Regions from separate parts of the Cytobacillus sp. Bac17 genome, predicted to be linked through region 2. Evidence: riboswitches for the same ligand, from Rfam matches in the RefSeq annotation. Region 2 holds a riboswitch; each other region holds the start of a gene.
What was found. A riboswitch is a leader RNA that binds a small molecule or an ion and turns the genes downstream of it on or off. The one in region 2 is predicted to bind S-adenosylmethionine.

Region 1: linked by a shared signal. The riboswitch ahead of NR125_RS01745 (O-methyltransferase) and the one ahead of NR125_RS08955 (methionine ABC transporter ATP-binding protein) in region 2 are both predicted to bind S-adenosylmethionine.
Region 3: linked by a shared signal. The riboswitch ahead of NR125_RS24555 (LLM class flavin-dependent oxidoreductase) and the one ahead of NR125_RS08955 (methionine ABC transporter ATP-binding protein) in region 2 are both predicted to bind S-adenosylmethionine.
Region 4: linked by a shared signal. The riboswitch ahead of NR125_RS08305 (methionine ABC transporter ATP-binding protein) and the one ahead of NR125_RS08955 (methionine ABC transporter ATP-binding protein) in region 2 are both predicted to bind S-adenosylmethionine.

The regions. Positions count from the first base shown of each region.
Region 1 is NZ_JALJRC010000001.1:343,883-349,173, forward strand. Features, by position in the region: gene pdxR (MocR-like pyridoxine biosynthesis transcription factor PdxR) at 1-878, shown strand, start outside; gene NR125_RS01740 (PH domain-containing protein) at 913-1,296, opposite strand; gene NR125_RS01745 (O-methyltransferase) at 1,321-1,899, opposite strand; SAM riboswitch class I at 2,005-2,111, opposite strand; gene NR125_RS01750 (coiled-coil domain-containing protein) at 2,185-5,291, opposite strand, start outside.
Region 2 is NZ_JALJRC010000004.1:197,328-202,618, reverse strand. Features, by position in the region: gene pdxR (MocR-like pyridoxine biosynthesis transcription factor PdxR) at 1-399, opposite strand, end outside; gene NR125_RS08960 (DMT family transporter) at 531-1,445, shown strand; SAM riboswitch class I at 1,520-1,619, shown strand; SAM riboswitch class I at 1,722-1,822, shown strand; gene NR125_RS08955 (methionine ABC transporter ATP-binding protein) at 1,932-2,963, shown strand; gene NR125_RS08950 (methionine ABC transporter permease) at 2,953-3,603, shown strand; gene NR125_RS08945 (MetQ/NlpA family ABC transporter substrate-binding protein) at 3,622-4,449, shown strand; gene NR125_RS08940 (M20 family metallopeptidase) at 4,477-5,291, shown strand, end outside.
Region 3 is NZ_JALJRC010000032.1:37,410-42,700, forward strand. Features, by position in the region: gene NR125_RS24540 (SGNH/GDSL hydrolase family protein) at 1-545, opposite strand, end outside; gene NR125_RS24545 (ABC transporter ATP-binding protein) at 653-1,579, shown strand; gene NR125_RS24550 (ABC transporter permease) at 1,587-2,570, shown strand; SAM riboswitch class I at 2,688-2,791, shown strand; gene NR125_RS24555 (LLM class flavin-dependent oxidoreductase) at 2,902-3,951, shown strand; gene NR125_RS24560 (ATP-grasp domain-containing protein) at 3,967-4,923, shown strand; gene NR125_RS24565 (GNAT family N-acetyltransferase) at 5,256-5,291, shown strand, end outside.
Region 4 is NZ_JALJRC010000004.1:71,066-76,356, forward strand. Features, by position in the region: gene NR125_RS08290 (carboxymuconolactone decarboxylase family protein) at 289-660, opposite strand; gene NR125_RS08295 (MetQ/NlpA family ABC transporter substrate-binding protein) at 882-1,727, opposite strand; gene NR125_RS08300 (methionine ABC transporter permease) at 1,740-2,408, opposite strand; gene NR125_RS08305 (methionine ABC transporter ATP-binding protein) at 2,401-3,426, opposite strand; SAM riboswitch class I at 3,580-3,683, opposite strand; gene NR125_RS08310 (O-acetylhomoserine aminocarboxypropyltransferase/cysteine synthase family protein) at 3,823-5,139, opposite strand.

The sequences.
Region 1 (5,291 bases), on a different contig from region 2:
TATTCAGCGGATTTCAGCCGCAGCTGTTAAATGTCTGTTTGTTTTTTAAGCGGAAAGCCATCGGGATTGAAGATCCAGGTTTTATTCGGGCAAGATCTGTTTTTGATCAATTACAGCTGCCTTGTTATCCGATTTCTGTGGATGAGGATGGATGCTGTGTGCCTGATGCTGAAGAGCCAATAAAATTATTGTATACGACACCTGCTCATCAATACCCTACCGGTACAATTATGTCTATTGCCAGAAGGATTGAGCTGTTAAATTGGGCAATCAAACAGGACGCTTATATTATCGAGGATGACTATGATTCTGAATTCCGCTACAAAGGGGCACCAATCCCGGCATTGTCCCATTTGGATTCAACCGGGCGGGTACTGTACTTTGGCACCTTTTCAAAAACATTGCTGCCATCACTTCGGATCAGCTATCTGATTATGCCAGTATCTCTGCAGCAAGACTTTGAAAAATTTAATGCTTACCAAAAGACGAATGTTTCAAGAATCGATCAGCAGGCTGCTGCAAAATTTATGGAAGAAGGACTTTATACATCTCATATAGAAAAAATGAGAACGTTATATCGATCCAAGCGGAGCTGTTTAATAGAAAGCCTGTCAAAACACTTAGGAGACCACTTTGACATCATTGGAGATACAGCGGGCTTGCATATCATCGTGAAATTACCCGAAGGATTGACTGAAGCGAAAGCAATTGAACTGGCAAAGTCGGCAGGTGTTGAAATCGATGCTGTTTCGCCTATGTATCAGCTGCACAAGCCAAACCATCATGTGATGATTGGATATGGCGCACCCTCGATGGACGAGATTGAGAGAGGAGTCCAGTTAATCACTAAATCATGGAAAAGTTGTCTGAGCAACTAAGCTAAGCTATAAATTCCACAATTTAAAAGGGCGTTTATCCTACGGGATAACGCTCTTTTGCCGAAGCAGCAAACATACACATCTTTTCCTTAACCGCTGCCATAAAATCAAACATATTCATCCCCTGGATTTGCTGAAATTTATACAAGTCCTGGTTATAGTACATATGAATATGCCTGCCGGTGATTCCCCTTTTTTCTTCAATGGAAGTTAAATTGATATACGCAAATTCTTCAACTAAATCCTTGGTTGTTCCTGATGCAGGAATTCCATAAAACAGCAGTCTTTTGTTTGTTGCCGCAAAGAAGCCTGGATGCGGTGCTAAACAGAAATGAGCCACTAATGAACAGCTTAGACATTCAATAATGGTTTCACCTTCATACAATACATGTTTAACCTGATTTTTAACGCTACTCATGGAACGTCCCCCCTTAATAAACTATCAAACCGCTGTCTTCACTGCCAGTATCAGCCCAGTAGACCAATCCAATTCTGTAATGTCCAGGTCAGGTCTGTCCTGCAGTGTTTTCAGGAGTTTAGTGGCTTTGATCCGAAATTCTTCAGGCAATTTCTGCTGCGGAAACACATCATGAATCACATAAAAACCGCCGATATTTAAATGATCCAGGGTTTTGTCCAGAAGCTCAAATTTCCCTGGCCACGTATCTGCAAAAATAAAATCGAACCTTTCCGACAGGTTTTGAATAAAAGCTGCTCCGTCCTCACAGCAAAATGTAATTCTGCTGTCATACCCGAGGTTTTTTTTCGCGATGGATTGAACTGTCGAATCTATGTCAACGGTCGTTAGCTTACTGCTTTCATCCATCCCATCTATGATCCAGGAAGCAGATGCCCCCGTACCTGTGCCCAGCTCCAAAAAGCTTCCTCCTGGTTTGGAGGCAGCCAGCCCCTTTAGTAAAAACCCTGTTTTTCGATCACATGATTGCCCGAAACCCAGCACATCAGAATCCTGTAATATTCTCGAATATGCTTCCGGTACCTGTATAACACTGTTTTCCATTTTGTTTTTCCTCCTCTTTCTTCGTTATTATCTAAACCGAGATCAACCTAAAAAGAACATCAAAAAAAGGCCTCTTTATAAGAGGCCTTTATTATCAAAAACGACCTCTTATCTCCCAGAGCGTCAACTCTGTTGGAATTAGCACCTTCCTGACATAATCAGGGGTTGCTGAGGCTTCGCAGGGCCAGTCCCTCCACCTCTCTGGATAAGAATTTGTATAAAATATTATTTTCAACCAAGTATTGCATATTTTTTGCAAGATGGCAATACTTTAATTCTTTTAATCTAATGAACTGCTTCCTCTCCCTGATAAATTCGAAATGCCGGTACAATCGTATCCGACACAATCTCTTTCCCTTTTTCCCGGATGAAATCCAATTTATAGTACGCATCAAACCTCTGGCTGATCTCTGTTTTTACCAACTCAGGCGGAGTAACGACGATGAATTGAAACTTCAGCTTATCAGCTACAGCGAAAATCGGGTCAAGCACATGGGCAGAAGCCGCTTGTCCGAACGGATTATCACAGACTAACGGAACCCAGCTTTGATCAGTTTCACTCTTAACCGAAAGAAGCATCATCATCATGACCATGCGGGCAGATAACTTTTGGCCGCCGCTGCCATCCGATTTAGTCTTTGAACCCTGGTTGATCGTCTGCCAGGTTGAATAATGCTCACGCTGCGGTTTTCCATACATGAAGGCATTATCAGTACGCATATTATATACCAGCAGTTCCGGGTAACGATTCCTGAGGGAGACAAATAAAATCTGCTCATCACTGATGAGCTGTTTGATTTCCTGATCCAGCTCCAGATTATGGTCATCAATCATCTCGAATCGTTTCGTAATTTTGTTAATGGCCGAAACAAAATGCTGTTTCAGTAAAGGTTCAATATCTTCCGCTTTTTTAGGCAGGATGTCTTCTTTGAGCTGGACGAGCGGGAAAGACCCTCGTTCATTCTTCAGCTTCATTTTCGCAATCATCGAGCGAATCGCTTCCGAAATACTCATCACCTTCATACTCGCACGGCTTGCCCAGAAGTTTTGCGCCTTTTCTGCCCGTTCTTTATCGCGTTCCAGCTGCTCTAAGCCGCTCTGTGAGAAGCGCTTCATGTTTTGGACAACACTTTGAATATGTGCGTAATGCCTTGTATCCATATGATCAAGCGTAGTTAAGACTTCATTCTTAAAGCGGATCTCCCAATCCTTGCCTTCAATATTGAGTTTTAAATTGCGCAGGGATTGTTCAATTTTTGCGTGCTTCTCCTGGCCTTCATCCTGGATACCCTGATGTTTTTCACTCCAGGAAATGATGCTTTGCTTTCCCTGGCTCTTTATTTTTTCAATATCTTCATCCGTAAAAGCTGCTGCTTCCTCTTTAAGGATTACGGATAGATGCAATTGATTGTTTTCAAATTCAGCAATGTTTTGCTCCGTCTCTTTTTTGCGCTCTTCCGTTTTCTTAATTTCTGCATTCGTCTGTTTGGTCTGGTCTGTAATCTCAACCGTCTTCACTTCCAGATCAAGTTCTTCCCATTCTTCAGGCTGTTTATCATGCTTGGCCACTTTTTTAACAGTCTTATCACGCTGCGCCTTCGCATGCTTTAAAGAAGTGTCAGCAACTGTTACAGTTGTTCCCTGCTCTCGCTCTTCTTTCTCTGCTGCCTTTGTTTCCTTTGCAGCTGTTTGAACCATCTTTTCCAAAATACTCATAGGTTCATCCGGTACAGACGCATCCTTCCACTCTTCGTTAAGAGCATGAAGTTTTTTCTCCAGCTTCTTTTGCTGTTTTTGCTCCGATTCTCTTGTCGCCTGGATCGCCAGCAATTCACTGGCTTGTTCTTCTTTTGATTTTTGCAGCTGTTTAAGCTCCTCAATGCTTCCAATGATTTCTTCCAGCATATGCGATGATAATCGCGGAACCTCTTCAGAAGCTTCTGCTTTCTCAGCGGCTGGAAAAACCGCACCATCAATAAAGAAGCTAATCTCCTTAATATTTTGCTCAGCTGATAGCTTCCATTCCAAGTACGTTTGGCTCCACTTTTCCTGCAGATCAATGATGGTCTGATGCTCGTTTGCAAGCTCTTTCTGTACACTTTCGAAAGCTTCCTTTTGTTTCTCTTTTTCCTGCTTTACCCGTTTATTTTCAAGGTGCAGCGACTTTTCACGATTAAAGCTTTCCAGAGACTCCACATCTTTAGATAGATTTTCAATCTTTTCCTTCGTCTTTTCAAGCTGATCTCTAAGTCCCAGCTGCCGTTCTTTTTCTTTTTCCTCCTGAACGATGATGGCCTGTAATTCGTTTTTCTTGGAAAGCAGGGCTTCTTTTTCCTGAAGCAGCGCTCTTTCAATATCACCGGCAAGGTCATTGGAAAGGAAACGGTCGATTTCTTTTAAAATGCGGCGGAGAGAACTCTCTGTTTGTTCCATTTCTAGAAGTGCATCTTTTTTTTCTTCTATTTCTTTGGCAATCTTAATTTTCCAGTTCGTGAACTGATTTTTATTTGTCAGAAGTTCCTTCTCCGTACCGGTGATCATCACAAACGTATTTTGCTGATTTTCGCCCGCCATTTCTTCCCTCATAAAAATCGGGACAGGGCTCTTAAACATTCTTCCTGCAAGGACCTGTTTATTCACTTTTTCCCATTGCGGCCTGCTGACCACTAAGCCGTAGGGCAGGAGCGGATGAGTGAGCATGTGGCTAGCCATTTCATCCGGTTTTAAAGATTGCAGAAATTGTGAGCCGTAGAACACATCTATCCCTGTTTTCTCATCAATCCATTCCTTCAGTTCCTTCACATCATTATTCGCAATCCAGAAATGCTCATCATTCAAAGCAAAATCCAGCTGCGTTTCCCAGAGCGCTTTCTTTATTTCTTCCCCTTGCTCACGATTTTGAACGAGGAGCTCTTCCACCTGCTGGGCATATTTGGATAAAAGAGCATTCGTGAACTGCGCTGAGACATCGTCAAGCACAACTTGCAGCTTATCGTACAGCTTCGCTTCTTTTCGATGCATCTCTTCACTTTTCATCTTTAACTCTTTACACTTCTCTTCAGAAAACTGAATGGATTGAGCAAGCGTACCATGCGCAGATGCTAGCTGATTTTGCTTTTCATTTGATTGTTTCTCTTTTGCCTGTAAATCTTCGAGAGCCTCTTTTTTGGATTCTATCTGCTTGTTAAGATTTTCGATAAATCCCTGTAAATCATAGGTTAAGCGATCACCGAATTCTTTGATAAGTTGTTCTTCTTTTGATTCAAATTCATGAATTTTAGTATAAAGAAAATCAATTTCCGTACGAAGCTGGGCAATCTCCCGGGTCTTTTGTTTATCCTGCTTTGACAGTTCGTTTGTTTTCTTCTTTAAAAACTTCTGATATCCGGAAT
Region 2 (5,291 bases):
CATCGTTTGCACAGGGGAAATCTCAGGGGAAAGCTCTCCTTTGCTGAGCTGTATAAAAGCGGGATCCATTTCTAAATCATTAATTTCTTGAACGATTTTTTCGCTGGCTCTGTGTATCCCTGTATCGATATATTCACTCCAGTTGGCAGACTGCCTTGAAGCGAGCAAGGTCCAAGTATTATTAATAACCTTTGTGCCAACCCCCGTTTTCCCTTCTATTAGTCCATCTGCAGCAAGTTCTTCCAGAGCAGTGATAATTGTGCTTCGGTTTACTCCAAACTCCTCAGCCAGTTTCCGCTGGCTTGGAATTCTACTTCCGATTGGCCATTCCCCTTTGGAAATCTTTCCTTTAATAGTCTCAATAACTTGCTGATATTTTGGCAATTGTGCTGTATCCATCCATATAACCGCCTTTATGAAAATTGGCTGGCAAAATTCTTTCCTAATTGGTTGAGGACATTGTATCAGTTATTGATTATCCTGAAAAGCAGCACAGATAATGGCTGGAAATGTTGATAAGGGGGATGAAGTTGGCAAATAAGAAATTTATGATTATCGGGGCGCATAGTTCTATCATCATTCTTTGGGCATCCGCATTCCCGGGAATTCGGGCTGGGCTTGAATCGTACTCCCCTGAGCACCTTGCCCTTTTTAGACTTTTAGTTGGTTCGGCTGCACTTGGTGTCTTAGCACTGCTGACAAGGATGCGTCTTCCGGATATAAAAGATCTTCCTGCTATTTTTATACTTGGATTCCTTGGTTTTACGGTTTATCATACAGCTCTCAACATTGGGGAAAAAACAGTAAGCGCAGGGCCGGCAAGCTTGATTGTATCAATGACTCCGATCTTTTCGGCTGCGTTGGCTGCTTTATTTTTAAGGGAAAGGTTTGGAAGGGTCAGGTGGACTGGTTCCGCAGTCAGTTTTGCTGGTGCCGCACTTATTTCGCTTGGTGCAGGAGGAGGGTTTGAAATCCAAACCGGTATTTTATTTGTCCTGCTTGCTTCCATTTCAGAAAGCATCTATTTCGTGTTTCAGACTAAATATTTTAATAAATACGGATTTTTGTCATTTACATCCTATACGGTATGGGCAGGGACTGGTTTTATGCTGATTTATCTTCCTGGGCTTGGTAATGAGATCTTTCATGCATCGGCCGAATCCACTTTAAGTGTCATCTATTTGGGGATTTTTCCAACGGTAATTCCATATATTGCCCTAGCTTTTCTTGCGTCCATAGGAGGGACTTCTGAAGCGACAAGCTCTCTTTATCTGACACCAGCAATAGCATTTGTCATTGCTTGGGTTTGGCTGGGAGAGGTGCCGACTATGTTATCCGTTGCGGGTGGTATAATCGCTCTGGCAGGTGTGATGATTATTCACCGTAAAGACAGCTCTGTTAAAGTAACGGAAATTTTTAAAAATGGCCCAAGTGAAAATATTTGAAAAATAATGATTGACATCCTTTTCTTTATGGTGGTAAAGTAATAAGCATATTAAACAACCGAATAATAAAAATCTTCTTATCCAGAGAGGTTGAGGGACTGGCCCTATGACACCTCGGCAGCGGACAAAAGTGTACCGTGCCAAATCCAGCAAGCGTAGCTTGAAAGATAAGAAGAGGACCATTGATAAATGCCGCCCTCTTCTTTCTTTAGAAGAGGGTTTTTGTTTTTATCCGAAAAAAATGCATCAAGATTCTATTCATAAACATATGAATAATTCTTATCGAGAGAAGCAGAGGGACCTGGCCCAATGAAGCTTCGGCAGCAGGCAGACTGCACTGTGCCAAATCCAGCAGGCGATAGCCTGAAAGATAAGGAGGGGACTTCAAAAAACCTCTTCTGTTAGAAGGGGTAAATTTCAGGATATAATTCTTAGTTTTCCCATAGGATTAATTATATATAACATTTAGAAAAGGAGAGATGCTGAATGATAGAGTTTCAGAATTTAAAGAAAATCTATGAAAGCGGAGGACAGCAGGTAGCTGCTTTAAATGGAATAGACTTAAAGATTAACAAAGGTGAGATTTTCGGTGTGATCGGCTTCAGCGGTGCGGGAAAGAGCTCTTTGATCCGCTGTGTCAATTGGCTGGAGAAGCCGACTTCAGGAAAGGTCATTGTCAGTGGACATGATCTGACGGCTTTATCTGTAAGAGAAATTCGCGAAGTGAAAAGAAACATCGGGATGGTCTTTCAGCATTTTAACCTTTTAAATTCGAAAACAGTGTTTGCCAATGTGGCGATGCCGCTCACACTGGGTAAGATCCCTAAAGATGACATCAAAAAGCGTGTCCATGAACTATTAGAATTCGTGGGGCTTGCAGACAAGGCAAACAGCTATCCCGATCAGCTGTCAGGCGGGCAAAAGCAGCGGATCGGAATTGCCAGGGCGCTGGCGACCCAGCCTTCCATTCTATTATGTGATGAAGCAACTTCAGCGCTGGATCCGCAGACAACCAGCTCTATCCTGCAGCTGCTGAAAAAAATAAATAAAGAATACAACATTACTATACTGATCATTACCCATGAAATGTCTGTAATCAGAGAGATCTGTGATCGTGTCGCTGTAATAGAGGCAGGAAAAATTATCGAAGAAGGAACCGTCTTCAATGTCTTTTCATCACCAAAGACGCAAACAGCGAAAAACTTTGTCAGCACTGTCATGAATGATCAAATACCTGACTCCATTAAAGAAGTGATTGAAAAACAGCAAGGGCTTCAAAAGGTATTTAGAATCAACTTTGTTGGAAATTCTGCCGGGCAGCCGCTCCTCTCGCAGGTTGCCAAAAAGTTTAATATCGACTTCAACGTCCTGTTTGGAAATATTACTGAACTTCAGGGAACACCGTTTGGCAACCTGATTGTCGAATTCCAGGGTCCGGACAGTGAAATCAGACGTGCTATTCAGTACATCAGCCAGGAAAAAGTTTCAATAAAGGAAGTGACAACACGTGCTAGTTAATCAGGAAAAAATCATCGAAGCCTTAATCGAAACGATTCAAATGGTGGCATTCTCATTGCTGTTTTCAGCTGTTATCGGACTGCCGCTTGGTATATTGCTTGTCGTAACAAGGAAAGGGCATCTGCTGGAAAACCTCGTTGTTTTTAATATCATAAACAGCATTATTAATATTTTCAGATCAGTTCCCTTCATCATTTTAATGGTGGCCATTATCCCCATTACCAGGCTGATTGTCGGAACATCAATAGGTACGGCTGCAGCCGTAGTGCCGCTAGTCTTTTATGCCGGGCCATATATTGCAAGATTAATAGAAAACTCATTGCTTGAGGTAGATCCGGGAGTCATAGAAGCTGCAGAAGCAATGGGAGCAACACCAGGCCAGATAATATTAAAATTCCTGATTCCGGAAGCACTTAGTTCGCTGGTATTAGGCTTTACAATTGCAACAATCGGATTGGTCGGAGCATCAGCCATGGCTGGGGCAGTCGGAGGCGGCGGGCTTGGTGACCTCGCCATTACCTACGGCTACCAGCGATTCGATACAACAGTCATGCTGATTACCGTTGCGATCTTAGTTGTCATGGTTCAGGGCCTGCAGTCATTCGGAAATATCTTATCCAAAAAAATCAGAAGAAGATAAATAAGGAGGAAATACATCATGAAAAAACTATTCTTAACATTCATTATTTTAGCATTGGGTGTGTTCACTGCAGCATGCTCAAGCACAACTGGAGGAGAAGAAACAAAGAAGATTAAATTAGGTGTAAGCGGTTCTGATACACGCATCTGGGACTTTATTGCAGAAAAGGCTGAAAAGGAAGGCATTGAAATTGAAGTTGTGACATTCTCTGACTATGTGCAGCCCAATGTTGCCCTTGCAGAAGGCGATCTTGATGTGAATGCATTCCAAACAGTCGCTTATTTTGACACTTTTATTAAAGAGCATAATATGGATCTTACCCCAATAGCGACAACTGTTTTAGCACCAATGGGGCTTTATTCTGAAAAAGTAAAATCGGCAGAAGACATTCCGGAAGGCGGCAAAATTGCCATTCCAAATGATGCTTCAAATGGCGGAAGAGCCCTTCTTTTACTGGAGGAAGCCGGCCTGATTAAATTATCCGAGGACTATGACGGAAACCTGGACTTGAATAAAATCGTTGAAAATCCGAAGAACCTTGAATTTGTAGAAATGGTATCAGCGCAGACACCGCGTGCACTTCCGGATGTCTCTGCTTCTGTAATCAATAACGGAATTGCCGTAGATGCAGGCTTTAACCCAACTAAGGATTCAATTTTTATTGAAAGTGAAACTGCTACTCCATACGTAAATATCATTGCTGTCCGAACAGAAGACAAGGATAACAAAACGCTTAAGAGAATTGCTGAACTTTACCAGGAAGATGATGTAGCTGATTTCATTACGAAGGAATATGACGGAAGCATGATCCCGACTTTTATTCCTTTAAGTGATATTGGCTGGTAAAAAATTATTTATAAAGGAGGAACAATGATGGCGGCACCTGTAAAAGCACTATCTGAACTGAAAGAAGCAATCAAGAAAAATGTTGAGGGAAATAAAGAACTTTATCTTTCCGCAAGCCACCAGATCCATGCGACCCCGGAAATAGGAAATGAGGAGTTTTTTGCCTCTGGCTTGCTTTCAGGCATCCTTGAGAAGGAAGGTTTTGAAGTTGAGCGGGCAGTGGCCGGGCATGAAACAGCTTTCCTTGCCCGGAAAAAATCCGATAAACCAGGGCCGTCTATTGCATTCCTTGCAGAATATGATGCCCTTCCCGGGCTGGGTCATGGATGCGGCCACAATATCATTGGCACAACAAGTGTGGCAGCAGCCATTGCATTGAGCAAGGTTATTGATGAGACCGGAGGAGAGGCAGTAGTATTTGGAACCCCGGCAGAAGAAGGCGGGCCAAATGGAAGTGCAAAAGGCAGCTTTGTGAAGCATGGCTTACTTGAAGGCATTGACGCTGCCCTAATGGTTCATCCATCAAACCATAGCCGCCTGACCAGTTCATCACTGGCAGTTGATCCGCTTGACTTCGAGTTTATCGGTAAGCCTGCCCATGCGGCAGCTTCACCGGAGGAAGGAATCAATGCCCTTGATGCAGTTATTCAGCTATTTAACGGAATTAATGCCCTTCGTCAGCAATTAAAGGATGATGTACGAATCCATGGCATTATTACTCATGGCGGGTATGCTCCAAATATTATCCCTGAGTATGCAAAAGCCAGATTCTTCATCCGTGCTACAACCAGAACCAGTCTTAATGAGGTAACACGGAAGGTTAAAGCTGTCGCTGAAGGCGC
Region 3 (5,291 bases), on a different contig from region 2:
AATGGATTATATAGCCCCATATAGAGTATGACTGCATTGGGATTACTTTCACGAATGTTTTTAAACGTCTTTTCCAAATTCGGAATTTCGGTCTCCAGGATGCCAAGGGCGGTTTCTTCTGAATATTTTTCGAGGATCTCCCCGCTATTAAAAAGGTTATTTCCCCCTATTGTAATGGTAATGATTTTGGCGTCTTTAAGAGATCTCTTGACTTCCTTTTGTTCTAACTGGGCCAGCAAATCTTCAATTCTGGCACCTCTTACACCCAGGTTTTGGAAACGTTCTATAGTATTATTTTCTTTAAGTTCATTTCCAACCGGCTGGACAAAGCCTTCTCCCTTTGATGAGCCGACACCCCTGGTCAATGAATCGCCAAGTGCAACATATGTATCACCAGGTGTGACAGGAACTTCTTCTGTTTTCGCTAGTATCCCTGCTCGAGGCGGACTGGTAACATCCATGTAGGCACTGACTAGGCCATACCCAAAAAGAACTGTCAGCGCAAGGGACAATGTTAAAAATAACTGCCACATCCATTTTTTCATCGTTTGACTTCTCCTTTTAATGTAATTGTATCTAAATTTTTCTCAAATTGAGTATTTAAAAGAGTCATTGTTCGAAAATTTAGTTAGAATAGAACAAGGGTGATGCTATGAGCTTAAAGCCGACAGTTCAATTGGAAAATGTAACGAAAATCATTGGAAAGAAAACGATTATTGATAATATATCATTTGACATTTATCCAGGAGAAGTATTTGGGTTCCTGGGTCCTAATGGTGCCGGTAAAACCACCACGATCCGGATGCTCGTTGGGCTCATTAAGCCAACGTCCGGGAAGGTTGAAATATGTGGTTTTGATGTAAGAAAGCAATTTGTTCAAGCGATGCAGCGCCTCGGTTCTATCGTCGAAAATCCAGAGCTGTATAAGTATTTGAGCGGCCGCGAAAACCTGCAAATCTTTGCACGGATGCTGCCTGATGTGGATGAAGAACGGATCCAAGAGGTCATTGATTTGGTTGATCTGACTGTAAGAATTGATGATCAGGTTCGGACCTATTCATTGGGAATGCGTCAGCGCCTTGGTATTGCACAAGCATTGTTAGGCCGTCCGGATGTGCTGATACTGGATGAACCTACAAATGGACTGGACCCGATGGGAATCAAAGATCTGCGGACATTTATCAGGAAGCTGGTCGATGATACGGGCCTAACGGTGCTCGTATCCAGTCATATTTTAAGTGAAATCGAGTTGCTGGCGGACCGTGTGGCTATTATGAGCCATGGGAAGATCGTGAAGGTCGGCAGCGTCAGCGATTTAGTTGGTGCACTGTCATCTGGTGTGGATTGGAGAGTCAGTGATTCTTTTCGTGCACTTGCTATTCTTAAAGAATCCCCATATGTCCAGGCTGCAGAACTATATGATGACCATACTATACACACTCTTATGGATGATAGCAAAACCTCGCTCCTGAATGAAGCTTTAATGAAGGCGGGTATTGATGTATGGACGATCGAAAGGAAAGTGCAGACATTGGAGGATCTATTTATTAGTTTGACAGGAGGCGATCATATTGTCTAATCCAAATATGGTTGGCCTGATTCATAATGAAGTGATGAAGATTGCTTCCAAAAAACGCATGGCGGTTGTCATCGTTATTTTAGTCATTCTAGTCTCTATGTTTACATACGCACAATACCGGGAGATACAGGAGAAAATCGAAAAACAGGGTACTCTGGACTGGAGAGTGGAGCTTCAGCAGGAGATTGTCGATCGGCAAAATCGGCTGGCATCGAGCGGAATCCAGGACGAGTTTAGACAGTTCCTTGAATTTGATCTGAAGCAAAAGCAGTATTATCTGGACAACGATATTAACCCAAACTATCCTGGAGCCCCTACGTTTATCCGCATCTTTTTCTCACAGGGAATTACGCTTGTCCTGCCTTTATTCATTATTATTATAATGGCTGATATTGTGAGCGGGGAATATAATGATGGCACCATCAAAACATTGCTGTCCCGGCCGGTTAAACGATGGAGAATCCTGATGGCTAAATGGCTGACGGTTTTGCTGTATACGTCATTGCTGATGGCGGCAACCGTGATTGTCTGTTATGGGGTTTCAGGAATCGTGCTCGGTTATGATGGCTGGACTGCACCTATTTTGACCGGATTTCAAGCTTCTGCATCTGGTGAGTTTTCAACGGAATACATCCATATCCTGTCGATGTGGGAATACCTGCTGATGTCAGTTGGGCTTGCCTGGGTGGTAACAGCGGTTGTTGGAACCATAAGCCTCATGATATCGGTTCTGGTGAAAAATACAGCGACTGGAATTGGGGCGATGATGGCCGTGTTAATCGCAGGCACCCTGTTATCTTCTATCGGTTCGAGCTGGACGAGCTCCAAGTATTTAGTGAACTTGAACTTTGATCTGATTAACTACTTAGAAGGTCAAGCTCCGCCGATTGAAGGGATGTCACTGCCATTTTCATTAACCATGCTTGGGATTTGGGCTGCCGCCTGTCTTGCTGTTGCGTTTTGGAATTTTACCCAGAAGGATATGTATTAAGAGTGTCATTATATAAGGATAATCCTTATTAGTATTTAGAGTTCAGAAATAATTGATTGACAATTGGGTGAATTTAAATTATTATCGCTTTAATTAATTAAAAAATTGAATATTTTCTTCTTATCCAGAGAGGTGGAGGGACTGGCCCTTTGAAGCCTCGGCAGCAGGTTCTGATGAATACTGTGCCAATTCCAGCAAGCGCATCGCTTGAAAGATGAGAAGAGGGTTGATAAAACTCTCTTCTTAGGAGGAGAGTTTTTTAATTGTTTATAAATCCAACTTAAGTTATGCGAAAAGTAGATATTTAAAAATGCAAGAGGAGAGAAGAAAAATGAAATATGGTTTCTGGTTGCCGATTTTTGGAGGCTGGCTGCGAAATGTAGAAGACGAAAATATGCCGCCAACCTTTGAATATGCTAAAAACGTCATTCAGTCGGCTGAAAAATGGGGATACTCGACTACGTTAATAGCTGAATTATATTTAAATGATATTAAAGGACCGGACCATGATTCTCTTGAAGCCTGGTCCACGGCAGCCGCACTTGCAGCCGTGACGGAAAAAATTGAAATTATGACCGCGGTCCGCCCTGGTTTTCATAATCCTGCTGTAGCAGCAAAAATGGCAGCCAATATTGATCAAATCAGCAACGGCCGTTTTACTCTAAATGTGGTTTCTGCCTGGTGGGCCGAAGAAGCGCGTCAATATGGCGGTATTTTTACAGAACATGATGAGCGTTATGCCCGCACTGAGGAGTTCATTGATGTTCTAAAAGGGTTATGGACGGAAGAAACCTTCCATTATTCCGGTCAATTTTACGACTTAAGGGACACGAAGCTTGCTCCAAAGCCAGTTCAAAGACCTAACCCGATTCTTTATGCAGGCGGTGAAAGCGAAAAAGGCAAGCAGACCATTGCAGAAAAATGTGATGCTTATGTTATGCACGGCGGAACGGCTGAGGAGATTGATCTGAAAATAGGAGAAATGAAGGCACGGCGTGAACAAACGGGCAATGCGCCATTCAGTTCTTTCGGAATGGCTGCTTATGTTATTTGCCGTGATACAGAAGAAGAAGCTCTTGCTGAGCTTGAAAAAATCACGGCTGTGAAGGATTCCAGCGGTTACGCCGGTTTTAAGGATTTCACTACAAAGTCACAATTAGAGCAGCAGATTCAGCTGCAGGATTACTCTGTCTCTAACAGAGGTCTGCGGCCAAACTTAGTAGGAACACCAGAGCAAATTGCTGATCGGATTTTACAATATGAAGAAGCTGGCCTAGACTTATTATTATTGCAATTTTCACCTCAGCTGGAGGAAATGGAACGCTTTGCAAAGACGGTTATGCCATTAGTGGAACAAAAACGCAGTTTAATAAAGAGCTAGAAAGGGGCCATAATAATGAGCAAGGTATATGTAATTCATGAAAATAGTGAGTGGACAGTCCATTTGACAAAAAGGCTGGAGGAACTGGGTGTTCCTTATGAAGAATGGCATTTAGACGAAGGAACGGTAGATTTATCGGCAGAACCTCCAGAAGGAATCTTCTATAGCCGGATGAGTGCTTCTTCTCATACCCGTGATCATCGCTTTGCAGCTGAATTTTCGGGACAAGTATTGGCCTGGCTTGAAGCACATGGCCGTACAGTGTTGAATGGAACGAGCGCTCTGAAGCTTGAAGTTAGTAAGGTTTTGCAGTACTTGGAGTTAAACAAATCTGGTGTCAGGACTCCCAAAACGATTGCAGCGGTTGGAAAACAACATATTATTAAGGCAGCCGAAGCATTTGCCGGACAGCCGTTTATCACGAAGCATAACCGTGCCGGTAAAGGCCTGGGTGTTCAATTATTCCATAGTATTGAAGCTCTAAAAGCTTATGTGGAGGGACCTTCCTTCGAAGAGCCTGTTGATGGCATTACCCTTATTCAGGAATATATTCAATCTCCTGAAAGCTATATCACCCGCTGTGAATTTGTCGGAGGCAACTTTGTTTATGCCGTCAGGGTTGATACATCGGAAGGATTTGAACTATGCCCTGCGGACGCATGCCAGATTGGCGACTTATTCTGCCCTGTTGGAGAAGAAGCAGAAGAGAGGCCAAAGTTCAAGATCATTGAAGGTTTTGAGGACGAAATTTTAGAAAAATATAAAGACGTTCTGGCCAGGAATCATATTCAAGTCGCTGGCATTGAATTTATCAGAAATGCTGAAGGTGACATTTTTACTTATGATATTAATACAAACACAAACTATAACTCTGAAGCAGAAGCGAAAGCTGGAAAATATGGAATGCTTGAGTTAGCTTCATTGTTAAAGAAGACATTGGAAGAAAAATACGCTGCAACTGCAACGGCTTAATTTGTGAGGACCTGCTATAGCAGGTCCTATTGTCTTTTACTGCAGCATGTTTTATAAAGAAGCAATCCCAATCAATCTTGCGATGAGAGGGATTGCTTCTTTAGTGCTTAAGAGAGCTGCCTAAACCAGGCAGCTTTTTTTTACAAACTGGGCAGGTTAGAAATTGGAAAAATAGGTGGGATTTTATTGATTTAGCTCTAAAAATATAGATATGGTTGTTAAGAGATAAAGGAATTATCCATACATAGGATTGGACTATAAATGAAAACGCTGCAGGAGATGACAGTGTAATCTTGAATATTAGACAGAAATGAAGATTGCGGAGGAATAGTATGATCTCTGATTTAGAATTGATGGAGCTTCATGTG
Region 4 (5,291 bases), 130 kb from region 2:
CACTCGTGTAGTTCAGCTGTAACTGACTGATAATGAATCAATCCTTTCGGTTTTTATGCTTTCGCATTTAGTTTTACATCTAAAATCTTAACACTCACCATATACCCCGCACAAAGCGGAAAAAACCTGATTTTTTTAGCAAAATAAGGAACGAGAACCCATGAGGCGCTTTCATAATGCGCATTCTTAAAATACTGGCCATATCCTCTGGATTAATGGTTGTTTCAATAATTTTCTGAAATTATCATAAAAAAAATAAAACTCCTGCTATTGAGCAGGAGCTGCTTATTAATGATTTTGCTGATTTAATTCTGTCATAGCCTCCTGGACAAGCGTAACCGCCTGGCTTATTGCGGCACCGCCGCCAAAAGCTGCAGTAACTCCTACTGCCTCTAGAATTTCTTCTTCTGACGCACCTTGATCGATGCATCCTTTCGTATGATAAATAATGCAATATTCATCCTGAGAATATAAGCTGATTCCAAGGGCAATCAGCTGCTTCTCCTTTTGGGATAAAACCCCTTCCTTAAAACAGGCTTCTGTAAAAGCATTATAATGCTGTGCTAAATCAGGCATTTTTTCAGTGAAAACACCCAATCCAACTTTATAGTCATGAAGGGCTGCTTCTATCGAGTTTGAAGGTTCATGATAATGTTCCATTCGGCTCCACTCCATTTCGAAATAGTTTCAAGGTTAGTATGTTTGATTACTATTCAATCTATACGGGAAGCGGGCCTGAGATATGGCAATTAAAGCGGAAGCGCCCTGCCCACTCCCGACCTTCGAGGAGGCAGGCGCTAGAACTGGACTGTTATCGACGTTCAAAAATTATACCTATACTATAAAAAAAACAGGCGCATAGACGCCTGCTTTTTTAACTCTTACTCAGATACCGGTACAACGGCACCTTCATATTTTTCAAGAATGAAATCCTGAATTTCTTTAGAACGAAGCACTTCTACAAGAGCTTTAATTCCTTCTTTTTCTTCATCGCCTGAGCGGACAGCAATTACATTTACGTATGGGGAATCTTTGTCTTCAATTGCAATTGAATCCTTAAGAGGATTCAATCCGGCATCAATTGCATAATTGGAGTTGATCAGGACTGCATCCCCTTCTTCATTATTGTAGATTTGAGGAAGAAGTGAAGCTTCATATTCAGTATCAAACTTTAACTTTTTAGGATTGTCTTTAATATCTTCCAGAGTTGCTTCGGTTTTTTCTACATCTTCATTTAAAGTAATAAGTCCCTCTGCTTCAAGCATGGAAAGTATACGGCCATGGTCTGCTACTGAGTTGCTCATGATGATAGATGCACCCTCAGGAAGTTCGTCAAGGCTCTTATATTTTTGAGAATATACTCCGATTGGCTCGATATGAATTCCGCCTGCATTTGTAAAATCATATCCATGTTCAGCTTTCTGTGACTCAAGGTAAGGAATGTGCTGGAAATAGTTTGCATCCAGCTCCTTAGACTCAAGAGCCTGGTTTGGCAATACATAATCCTGGAATGGTACAACATCAAGTTCAAAGCCTTTTTCTTCAAGTAATGGCTTTGCCTCTTCAAGGATTTCAGCGTGTGGGACGTTGGAAGCCCCTACTGTAATTTTAGTGCTTTCTTTACTTTCTCCGCCTTCACCGGCATTGCCGTCTTCTTCTGACGTTCCGCAAGCTGCAAGAACAAGTGCTACTGCAAGTGCAAGAGCAAGTGATAACCATTTTTTCATATGAATCTCTCCTTAACGTTTGTCTAATTTAGTTGTTATGATATCTCCAATAAACTGGATGATAAATACGATGATTAGAATAATGACAGTCGCCATAAGCGTCACATCACTGCGGCTCCTCTGGAATCCTTCCAGGTAAGCAAGGTTTCCAAGTCCGCCAGCACCGATGACACCGGCCATGGCCGTGTAGCCAACAAGCGCGATGGCTGTAACGGTAATTCCTGAAACAAGGGCGGGCATTGATTCCGGAAGCAGAACCTTCCAGATAATCGTGCTTGTTTTTGCCCCCATAGACTTGGCCGCTTCAATTACACCTTTATCTATTTCCCTCAAGCCTATTTCCACCATACGGGCATAAAAAGGGGCGGCACCAATAATTAATGCAGGCAGTGCTGCATCTTCCCCGATCATTGTTCCTAGAAGAAACTTGGTAAATGGAATCAATAACACGATCAGAATAATAAACGGAATTGAGCGGAATATATTGACGAAAGCAGAAATAACTTTATTAATTGCTGCGTTTTCCCAGATGTTACCCTTGGAAGTCAGGAAGAGCAGCAATCCCAGAATTGCACCTAAAATAAAAGTTGCGAGAACAGAAATAGCTGTCATATATAGGGTTTCCATTGTAGCTTCCCACATGGAATCCCATTTCACATTTGGAAACCATTCGTTAAGCATTGGAAATCACCTCCACGCCAACCTGCTGAGAATGAATAAATTCAATGGCTTTTGCAACTTCCTCTGCTTCTCCATCAACATGGATGAATAAAGTACCGTAAGAACCATTCTGTGTCTGGGAAATCTTTCCTTGAAGGATATTTACGGTTACCTGGAAATTACGGATCAGGTTTGTAATCAACGGCTGTTCAGCTGATTCGCCGACAAACCCTAATTGCACTACTTTTCCTTTTGGATACAAATCGACCAGATGATCAATCGTTTCCTTAGTTTCTTCAGGCTCTGTCACCTGCTGTACAAACCGCTTTGTAATCACAGCTTTGGGATTCCTAAATACATCCAATACAGGCCCGATTTCAACAATTCGGCCGCCTTCCATGACTGCAACCCGATGGCAGATTTTACGGATAACGTGCATTTCATGAGTAATTAGGACAATCGTTAAGCCCAGACGCTCATTGATGTCAACAAGCAGCTCCAAAATGGAATCTGTAGTCTGCGGATCAAGTGCAGATGTCGCCTCATCACAAAGCAGTACTTTTGGATTGTTGGCAAGGGCTCTAGCAATTCCAACCCTTTGTTTTTGACCGCCGCTGAGCTGGGAAGGATAGGCATCTTCTCTTCCTTCGAGGCCAACGAGTTTAATGAGCTCGTCTACCCTTTTCAGCCTTTCCTGCCGGGAAACACCAGCAATTTCAAGCGGAAAAGCGATATTCTCTCTTACCGTTCTCGACCATAATAGGTTGAAATGCTGGAAGATCATGCTTATTTCCTGACGCGCTTTTCTTAGCTTGCTTCCCTTTATCTTTGAAACCTCATTTCCTGCAACTGTCACACTGCCATGGGTAGGAAGCTCCAGCCCATTCAGCATGCGGATCAAGGTACTTTTACCTGCACCGCTATATCCGATAACTCCGAAGATTTCTCCTTCCTTTACTTCCAGGTTTACATTGTCAACAGCTTTTACCTGGCCTTTTTTTGAAGAGAAAATCTTCTGTACATCTTTTATAGAAATCAACGTGAATTGTCACCTCTTTAATCGAAAGATACAGATTATAATTATTAGACTGCTTATATTCCCCTATTTTTTACTCCTTATAGGCTTTCATGCGCTAAAAGCAAAAATGCCTTTCTGCACATGAGCAGAAAGGCATTAAAAATTAAGTCCTTTCTCTCATCTGTCAAAGCTATGCTTTGAGTGAATTGGCACCATTTCAAATAATTGACGGTTGCCGGGCTTCATAGGGCACTTCCCTCCACCTCTCTTGATAAGAGCGTAACGATTTATATTCAATTAATATTTTAATAAATTAAGCAGTTTATTAATTACGTTTGCTATCGTATCATAGCCATCAAAAAGGTGTCAACGAAGAAATTTTAAACTTTCGGAAAAAAATGAATGGTAAATTTTCCTTTATGCTTTTGCAGAAAGTGATGTAATGCCTGCAGCTGCTTCGATCGCCTGTTCCAGATCTTCAATCAAATCTTCCGCATTCTCGATTCCGATAGAAATTCGAATTAGATCCTCCGGCACTCCCGCAGCTTTTAAACCTTCTTCATCAAGCTGCTGGTGAGTTGTACTTGCAGGGTGGATAATCAGGCTCTTTGCATCCCCGACATTTGCCACATGTGCCCAAAGCTTCAGGCTGTTTATTAGCTTGGCACCTGCTTCTCTTCCGCCAGCAATTCCAAACACAGCCACAGCTCCTGCTCCTTTCGGCATGTATTTATCCGCCAATTTTTTATCCGGATGGCTTTCATTTCCAGGATACAGGACCCAATTAACAGCTGGATGCGCCTCTAGATACTCCACTACTTTTTTCGTGTTGGCAACATGCTCTTTCATCCGTACATGCAAAGTTTCAAGCCCCAGTGTGAATTGAAATGCACTTTGCGCACTCATAGCAGGCCCTAAGTCTCTCAAAAGCTGTACGCGTGCTTTGATAATATAAGCCGCCTCGCCAATTGCTTCGCTATAGACAATATCATGGTAGCTGGGATCTGGCTCTGTAAAGCCCGGGAACTTATGGGAATTCCAGTCAAATTTTCCTCCGTCTACAATAATTCCTCCCATTGTTGTTCCATTGCCTAGCAGCCATTTAGTCGCAGAGTGTATAACAATGTCAGCCCCATGTTCGATCGGCCTGCATAGATAAGGTGTAGCAAAAGTGTTATCGACAATCAGCGGCACACCATTCTCGTGTGCAATTGCTGCTACCTTTTCAATATCCAGGATTTTTAAGCTTGGGTTCCCTATCGTTTCGGCAAAGATGGCCTTTGTTTTATCTGTAATCGCGTTACGGAAATTTTCCGGCTCTTTTGGATCAACCAGTTTCACTTTAATTCCATACTTGGGAAGTGTGACTGCAAACAAATTATAAGTACCGCCATATAAATTGGACGCAGCAATAATTTCATCCCCTGCTTCAGCTATGTTTAAAATGGCAAGCGTAATGGCAGATTGTCCGCTTGCAAGAGCCAGGGCACCAACTCCTCCTTCAAGCAAGGCCACTCTTTCCTCAAATACACTTACAGTCGGATTATGTATCCTGCTATAAATATATCCTGGCTCTTTAAGAGCAAAGAGATCTGCAGCGTGATCTGTATTCTTGAACTGGTAAGCATTGTTCTGGTAAATCGGTACCGCCCTTGCGCCAGTTACAGGGTCTGGCTTCAGTCCCCCATGCACTCCAATTGTTTCAAAACGGTAATTTTTTTGTTTATCAGTCATTGCTTTCTCTCCTCTATAAAAATTTTAGTATTTCTTATCGAAAAACTAAGAAAAATGCAAGGTGCCTGGAGCTAGACAGTTATCAAATTTCAAAGAAAAAAGTCTGATATTATGAAAAAACCCTCTTCATAAGAAGAGGGCTGTATCGTCTC